2 regions of the Micromonospora sp. WMMD980 genome follow, and region 1 is predicted to be linked to the other one. Evidence: riboswitches for the same ligand, from Rfam matches in the RefSeq annotation. Region 1 holds a riboswitch; the other holds the start of a gene.

The links. A riboswitch is a leader RNA that binds a small molecule or an ion and turns the genes downstream of it on or off. The one in region 1 is predicted to bind thiamine pyrophosphate.
Region 2: it holds a riboswitch for thiamine pyrophosphate, as region 1 does, so the genes downstream of both, thiE (thiamine phosphate synthase) here and O7618_RS01475 (ECF transporter S component) in region 1, are expected to answer to the same signal.

Annotation. Positions count from the first base shown of each region.
Region 1 covers NZ_JARUBE010000003.1:204,312-208,000, forward strand. Annotated here, with positions in the region: gene O7618_RS01470 (ABC transporter ATP-binding protein) at 1-1,479, opposite strand, end outside; gene O7618_RS01475 (ECF transporter S component) at 1,574-2,164, opposite strand; TPP riboswitch at 2,241-2,347, opposite strand; gene O7618_RS01480 (alpha/beta hydrolase) at 2,425-3,261, shown strand; gene O7618_RS01485 (SIS domain-containing protein) at 3,258-3,689, shown strand, end outside.
Region 2 covers NZ_JARUBE010000003.1:6,271,560-6,275,248, reverse strand. Annotated here, with positions in the region: gene thiO (glycine oxidase ThiO) at 1-1,052, opposite strand, end outside; gene thiE (thiamine phosphate synthase) at 1,046-1,672, opposite strand; TPP riboswitch at 1,667-1,778, opposite strand; gene O7618_RS29765 (DUF559 domain-containing protein) at 1,897-2,805, shown strand; gene O7618_RS29760 (aldo/keto reductase) at 3,053-3,689, opposite strand, start outside.

The sequences.
Region 1 (3,689 bases):
GGTCCCTCGGCCCGGAGGCGACGACGGGCGCTCCGCGCCTGGGCGGCCCGGTTCGCTGGACACGGGCGGGCGGTCCAGGGTGAGCCTCCGGTCGGCGAGCGCGGCCACGAAGTCCGCGTCGTGGGTCACGGTGACCACGCCGTGGCCGGCGTCGCGCAGCTCGGCCAGCAGGTCGACCAGCTCCAGCCAGGTGCGCCGGTCCTGGCCGAACGTGGGCTCGTCGCAGATCAGCAGGCGGGGCGCGGTGGCCAGGGCGGTCGCCACGCTCAGCCGCCGCGCTTCGCCACCGGAGAGGGTGTACGGGTTGGCGCCGGCGAGCCGGTCCAGCCGCAGCCGCTCCAGCAGCGCGTCCACGGTGGCGGTGACTTCCGCCTCGGACCGGCCGGTGCGGCGCGGCCCGAGCGCCAGCTCGTCGCGGACCGTGGCGGTGACGAACTGGTGCTCCGGGTCCTGGAAGACCGAGCCGATCCGCCCGGCCAGCGCGGGCGCCCGCCACCGGTGCGGGGGAGTGCGCGCGTCCCGGCCGGCCAGGCCGGCAGAGGCGGTGACCGTGCCGGCGCCGGGGCGCGTCAGGCCGCCGAGGAGCAGTGCCAGGGTGGACTTGCCGGCGCCGTTCGGGCCGAGCACGGCGAGCGCCTCGCCGGCGCGTACCCGAAGTTCGGTGGGGGCCAGCCGGGGTGGCAGGCCGAGCCGGTCGGCGGTGAGCAGCACGTCGCCGGCCGGCGCGGTGGCGTGTCGGGGCGGCACGGTGCGTCCGGGCACCCAGACCCCGGCGGCGGCCAGTGCCTCGCCGTGCGCGGCGAAGACCGCCTCGGGTGGGCCGTCGGCGCGCACCCCGCCGCCGGGTTCCAGCACCACCACCCGGTCGACGAGCGGCAGCGCCTCGGCGACCCGGTGCTCGACCAGGATCAGCGTGGTGTCCGGGTCGAGCGCGTCGGTGACCGCCCGGCGGATCAGCGTGGCGCCGGCCGGGTCGAGGTTGGCGGTGGGTTCGTCGAGCAGCAGCAGCCCCGGCCGCAGCGCGAGCGCCCCGGCGAGGGCCAGCCGCTGCTGCTCGCCGCCGCTGAGCGCGGCGGTCGGGCGGTCCCGGTGGTAGGGGAAGCCGACCCGGCGCAGCGCCTCGTCCACCCGGGGCCAGATCTCCTCGGCCGGCACGCCCCGGTTCTCCAGCCCGAACGCGACGTCGTCGCCGGAGCGGGCCATCACGAGCTGGGTCTCCGGGTCCTGGAAGAGCACGCCGACGCGTTCGCGGGCCTTGCGCGGGTCGAGCCCGTCGATCTCGACGGTGCCCTCCTGCTCGCCGGAGTCGTCGGGCAGCAGCCCGGCCAGCGCCGCCAGCAGCGTGCTCTTGCCCGCCCCCGACGCCCCGAGCAGGAGCACCCGCTCCCCGCTCTCGACGCGCAGGTCCACCCCGCGCACCGCCCAGGCCCGGCGCCCCCCGTGCCGCCACCCGAACCCCCGGAGAACCACGGCGCTCACGGCCCCACCCTCTCTACCTCGTCGATCATGAAGTTGACGGCACCACAACGCGCCGAACTCACCGTCAACTTCATGATCGACAGTGGGATCCCGGTCAGACCAGGGCCCGGTCGCGGCCGGCGGGGAAGCGGTCCAGGACGCCGGTGTTGGCCAGGGCCCGGGTCAGCACCCACGCGCCGAAGCCGGCGACGATCGTGGCGCTGACGATGGTGATCAGCGCGTACGGGATGCGGTAGGAGGTCAGCTCGTAGGCCTCGTTCCAGTAGACGAAGTCGAAGATCGCCGCGCCGAGGCCGGTCAGTGCGCCGGCCAGCACCGCCACCGGCAGCTTGAACGAGCGGTAGCGGAACGCGGCGAACGCCAACTCGGCGCCGATGCCCTGCATCAGGCCCTGGAGGATCACGATGCCCGCCCACTGGCTGCCCAGCAGCGCGGAGACGATCGCGGCCACCGTCTCGCAGTAGAGCGCGGCACCCGGCTTGCGGATGATCAGGCCGGCGAGCACCGCCGGGATCAGCCAGACGCCGTAGAGCACCGCCTGCGCTGGCGGGAAGAACGCGAACGCCGCGTCGGTGGCGCTCCAGAGCAGGCCCCAGGCCCAGAAGACGACGCCGAAGGCGACGGCGATCACCGAGGCGACGACGATGTCGACGGTACGCCAGCGGTTGCTGTCGGTGTGGTTCATGACGGACTCCCAGTTCGTGGTGCGGAACCAGGAGAAGACGCACGCCGCACCCGGAAGACGCCCGGACTGCGGCGCGGCTGGAGGTCGACCGAACTCCCTGCGCTGGCATTACCCAGATCAGGTTCGAGGGTCTGCGGGCACCGGCCCGCACTCTCAGCGCTGTGCGCTCCCCTGTCGGATGTGAAGTTGTCTCGTCGCAGACGCTAGCACCGACGACGGCCCCGGGCCCAGCAGGGCGACTGTCGGCTACGGTGGCGATCATGCGGATCGAGGCGCGGGGTCTGACGTTCGACGTACGCACCGGCGGCCCGGAGGACGGCGCACCCGTCCTGCTGCTGCACGGTTTCCCGCAGCACGCCGGCGAGTGGGACGCGGTGACACCCGCGCTGCACGCCGCCGGGCTGCGCACGTACGCGCTCGACCAGCGCGGCTACTCGCCCGGCGCCCGGCCGTACGCGGTCGAGGCGTACCGGATCCCGGAGCTGGTGGCCGACGCGGCGGCCGTGCTGGACGCGCTCGGGGTGACCACCGCCCACCTGGTCGGCCACGACTGGGGCGCGATCGTGGCCTGGGGCCTGGCGGCGGCGCACCCGCAGCGGGTGCGGTCGCTGACCGCGGTGTCGGTGCCGCACCCGGCCGCGATGGGGCACGCGCTCGCCACCGACCCGCGGCAGAAGGCGAAGTCCGCCTACATGGCGCTGTTCCGGATGCCGGGCAAGGCCGAGACGGTGCTGCTGGCGCTGCGCGGGGCGGCGCTGCGCCGGCTGCTGCGCGGCGTCGGCGACGCGGCCACCGTCGACCGCTACGCCGAGCCGATGCGGGAGCCGGGCGCGCTCACCGCCGCGCTCAACTGGTACCGGGCGATGAGCGGGTCGGACATGAAGGCGGTCGGGCCGGTGGCGGCGCCGACCACGTACGTCTGGAGCGACCGGGACGTGGCGATCGGCCGGACCGCCGCCGAGGCGTGCGCGGCGCACGTCACCGCCGACTACCGCTTCGTGGTGCTGCCCGGCGTCAGCCACTGGATCCCCGACGAGGCGCCCGGCCCGCTGGCCGAGGCGATCCTCGCCCGGACGTCGGGGACGGCGGAGGCATGACGGTGAGCGCCGAGGCGTACCTGGAGACGGTGACGTCGACGATGCGGCGGGTGGCCGCCGAGCAGCGGGAGAACGTGGCCGCGGCGGCCGACCTGATCGCCGCGGCGGTCCGCGCCGACGGGGTGGTGCACGCGTTCGGCACCGGGCACTCCGAGGCGCTCGCCATGGAGATCGCCGGCCGGGCCGGCGGGCTGGTGCCCACCAACCGGATCGCGCTGCGCGACCTGGTCCTGGTCGGCGGCGAGCCGGCCGACGTGCTCGGCCCGAAGCTGGAACGCGAGCCGGCCGTGGCGCACCGCCTCTACGAGCTGGCCCCGATCCGCCCGCCGGACGTGTTCGTGCTCGCCTCCAACTCGGGGGTGAACGGCGCGATGGTGGAGTTCGCCTCCGTCGTCAAGGAGCGCGGACACGGTCTGGTGGCGATCACC
Region 2 (3,689 bases), 6.1 Mb from region 1:
AGCTCGGTGACCAGGTCGGCGGTGACCGGGGTGAGCACGATGCCGTGCCGGTGGTGCCCGGTGGCGGCGAGCACGCCGGGCCGGCCGGGCAGCGCCCCGATCACCGGCGCGTTGTCGGGGGTCCCCGGGCGCAGCCCGGCGACCGCCTCCACCAGCTCGTACTCGGTCAGCTCCGGGACCAGCTCGACGGCGGCGCGCAGCAGCCGCAGCACGCCGCCGGCGGTGACCTCGGTGTCCACCCGTTCCTCGACGGTCGCGCCGACCACCACCTCGCCGCTGTCCCGGGGCACCAGGTAGACCGGCTCGCCGTCGGCGTACCCCCGGATCACGTGCCGGAAGCCCGGCGGGCCGCCACCGGGCGCGCGGAGCCGGAGCACCTGCCCCTTCACCGGCCGCACCGGCAGCCCGGTCAGCGCAGCCGCGCCGCAGCCGGCCGCGACCACGGTGACCCGGGCGTCCACCTCGGACAGCGCGCCGACCCGTGCCGGCCGGAACACCACACCGGCCCGCTCGGCCGCGACGCGCAGCGCGGCGACCAGCCGGCGCGGGTCGACCTGGTGGTCGCCGGGCGCGACCGCGCCGCCGCGCACCCGGGTGGCGAGCGCCGGCTCGCGGTCGCGCAGCGCCGACGGGCGCAGCGGCGTGATCGGCAACCCCAACCCCTGCTGGTACGCCCACAGCCGCCCCGCCTCGGCCAGGTCGTCGGCGGTGAGCCCGACCACGAGCGTGCCCTCGGTGCGGTGGCCCAGGTCGACGCCGCTCGCCGCGACGAGTTCGGCGGCGAAGCCGGGCCAGCGGGCCGCCGACTCGACGAGCAGCGCGGTCAGCTCGCGCTCCCCGAAGTACGCCTCGGCGACCGGGGCGAGCATGCCGGCGGCGACGCGCGACGCGCCCGAACCAGGGCGGTCGTCGTGGACCACCACCCGCAGCCCGCGCTGCGCGCACCGCCACGCGATCGCCAACCCCACCGGCCCCGCCCCCACCACCCCCACCTCGGTAAGGAGGGGCCCCCGGTTAACGCTTTCGGTAGAGGAGGGGGCCCCGCTTAACACGTCAGCGCCCCGAGCAGCTCGGCGGTGGCCTGCGCGGGGTCGGCCGCCGAGCTGAGCGCGCCGACCACTGCCACCCCGTACGCCCCGGCCGCCCGCAACGCCGGCACCGACGCGGCGGTCACGCCGCCGATGGCGATCACCGGCACGGTCACCGCCGCCGCGACGGCGCGTACCCCGTCCGGGCCGATCGGCGCGGGCAGGCCCGGCTTCGTCGTGGTGGCGTGGCACGGGCCCACGCCCAGGTAGCTGGCCCCGGCGGCCACCGCGGCCCGGGCCGTGTCCGGCTCCCGGGCGGTCGCGCCCAACACCGCGTCGACGCCGAGCACGTGCCGGGCGGCGGCCACCGGCAGGTCGTCGGCCCCGACGTGGCCACCCGCCGCGCCCACCGCGAGCGCCACGTGCAGCCGGTCGTTGACGAGGCACCGCGCCCCGTACGGCCGGCACGCCTCGACCACCCGCCGGGCCAGCTCGTACGCCTCCCGGTCGGTGGCGTCGTCCGCCACCCGCACCTGCACGACGAGTTCGGCGCCCGCCACCGGCAGGGCGGCACCCAGCACGCCGAGCGGATCCCGCCCCGGCCGGGTGTCGGTGATGAGATGCAGTCGTCCCAGGGACGGCACGGCAACGCTCCTCCCTGCGCCGGCATTATCCGGATCAGGTTCGACGGTCGGGGGCTGTCAGCCCCCCTCTCAGCCCGGTCCGCACCGGGCTCCCGTGGGTCACTTGCGGCCTACCGTACGACGGTCCCCGGCCGGACGGAAGACCGGGTGACGTTTTTCCCAGGACCACACCACGTGACGAGTCAGGCCAGCGGGTGTCAGTCGGGCCAGGACACACTGCCCGGATGTCGACCCGAGCCCGCGTTCCGCGCGACCTGTCCGCGTGGCCGTTCCGAGCCAGCCGGGCGGTTGCCGAGGGACGCATCACGCGGCGGATGCTGCGCGGCCCGACGTGGGTGCGCCTGCTGCCGGACGTGTACGTGCACCGGGATGCCCACCGCGCCGACGACCACCGGATGTGGTGCGAGGCGGTCGCGTTGCGGCTGCCGGCAGGCGCGGTCGTGGCCGGCCGAAGCGCCGCCTGGCTGTTCGGTGTCGACCTGATCACCCGGAACCATCCGGTGACCGTGCTCCTGCCGACGACCGCCCGGCTGCGCCCACATCCCCGGCTGTCGATCGTGCGGTCACCGTTGCCCGATGAGGATCACACCCGGTTCGCCGGGCTACCGGTCACCACCACGCTGCGCACCGCATTCGACCTCGGCCGGCAGGGTCCTCGCGTGGAGGCGCTGGTCGCCGTGAACGCGCTGCTGCGTCGCCGGGTGATGAAGCTGCCCGCCCTCCGTGACTACGCCGCGGCACGCCCGGGCTGGCCGGGCTCGTCACTGCTGCGCGAGGTGTTGACGCTGGCCGAGCCGCTGAGCGAGTCCCCGATGGAGACCCGCCTGCGGCTGCTCCTCCTCGACGCCGGCCTCGGCGCGCTCGTCGCGCAGCACGAGGTGCGCCACGGTGGGCGTTTCGTGGCCCGGGTCGACCTGGCCTGGCCGGCGCTGCGCATCGCGGTCGAGTACGACGGCGACCACCATCGGGAACGCGCTCAGTTCCGGCGGGACGTGGCTCGCCTGAACGCGCTCCGTGCCGCCGGCTGGATCGTGCTCCGCTTCACCGCCGACGACGTGCTGCGCCGCCCCGAGGCCACGGTCGCCCTGGTCCGCCAAGCCCTCGCGGAACGCCGCACCATCCGGTCCCGCTGACCTGGGGCCGCCCGAGGCAGGGAGCCGCGTCGCGCAGGTTGTGACGGTGCTGGGTCCGAGCACGCCGAGGCACATCACACATGCCGCGCTCAATACCGAGTTGTCTCGTGGCATGGCCAGGATCCGCCCCGGAGAGCTACGCCCACGAGTGGAGCGTCGTGGACGTCAAACCTGCCCGGAGACGTCCATGCCGTTCCACTCACCGAGTTGCGCGGCGCAGCGCGGCGCGGCGGGGCGGGGCGGGGCGTCAGAGGAGGGCGTCCAGGGCGTCCTGGTCGTCGTCGGTGGGCTGCCAGGTGCCCGCCTCGGCGTTGGCGCGCACCTGCTCGGGCGTGGTGGCGCCGGCGATCACCGAGGTCACCGCGGGTCGGGCGGCCAGTCCACCGATGGCCACCTGGAGCAGGCTCACCCCGCGCTCGGCCGCGTACGTCTCGATCGCCTCGATGGTGTCCCAGCGCGCCGCGGCCAGCCGCTCGGCGTACCGGCCGCCGCCGGCGAGCCGGCTGCCCTCCGGGGGCTGCTGACCGCGCTTGTACTTGCCGGTGAGCAGTCCGTTGGCGAGCGGGAAGAACGGCAGCATGCCGAGGCCGAACCGCTCGCAGGCGGGGATCACCTCGTCCTCCACGCCCCGCTCCAGCAGCGAGTAGTGGTTCTGCGCGGAGACGAACCGGGTGCGGCCCTGCGACGACGCGGTCCAGTCGGCGTCGGCGATCTGCCAACCGGCGAAGTTGGAGTTGCCGAGGTAGTGCACCTTGCCGGCGGTCACCAGGTCGTCCAGCGCGGCGAGCGTCTCGTCGATCGGCGTGCCCGGGTCGGGCTCGTGCATCTGGTAGAGGTCGATGTGGTCGGTGCCGAGCCGGCGCAGCGACGCCTCGACCGCGCGG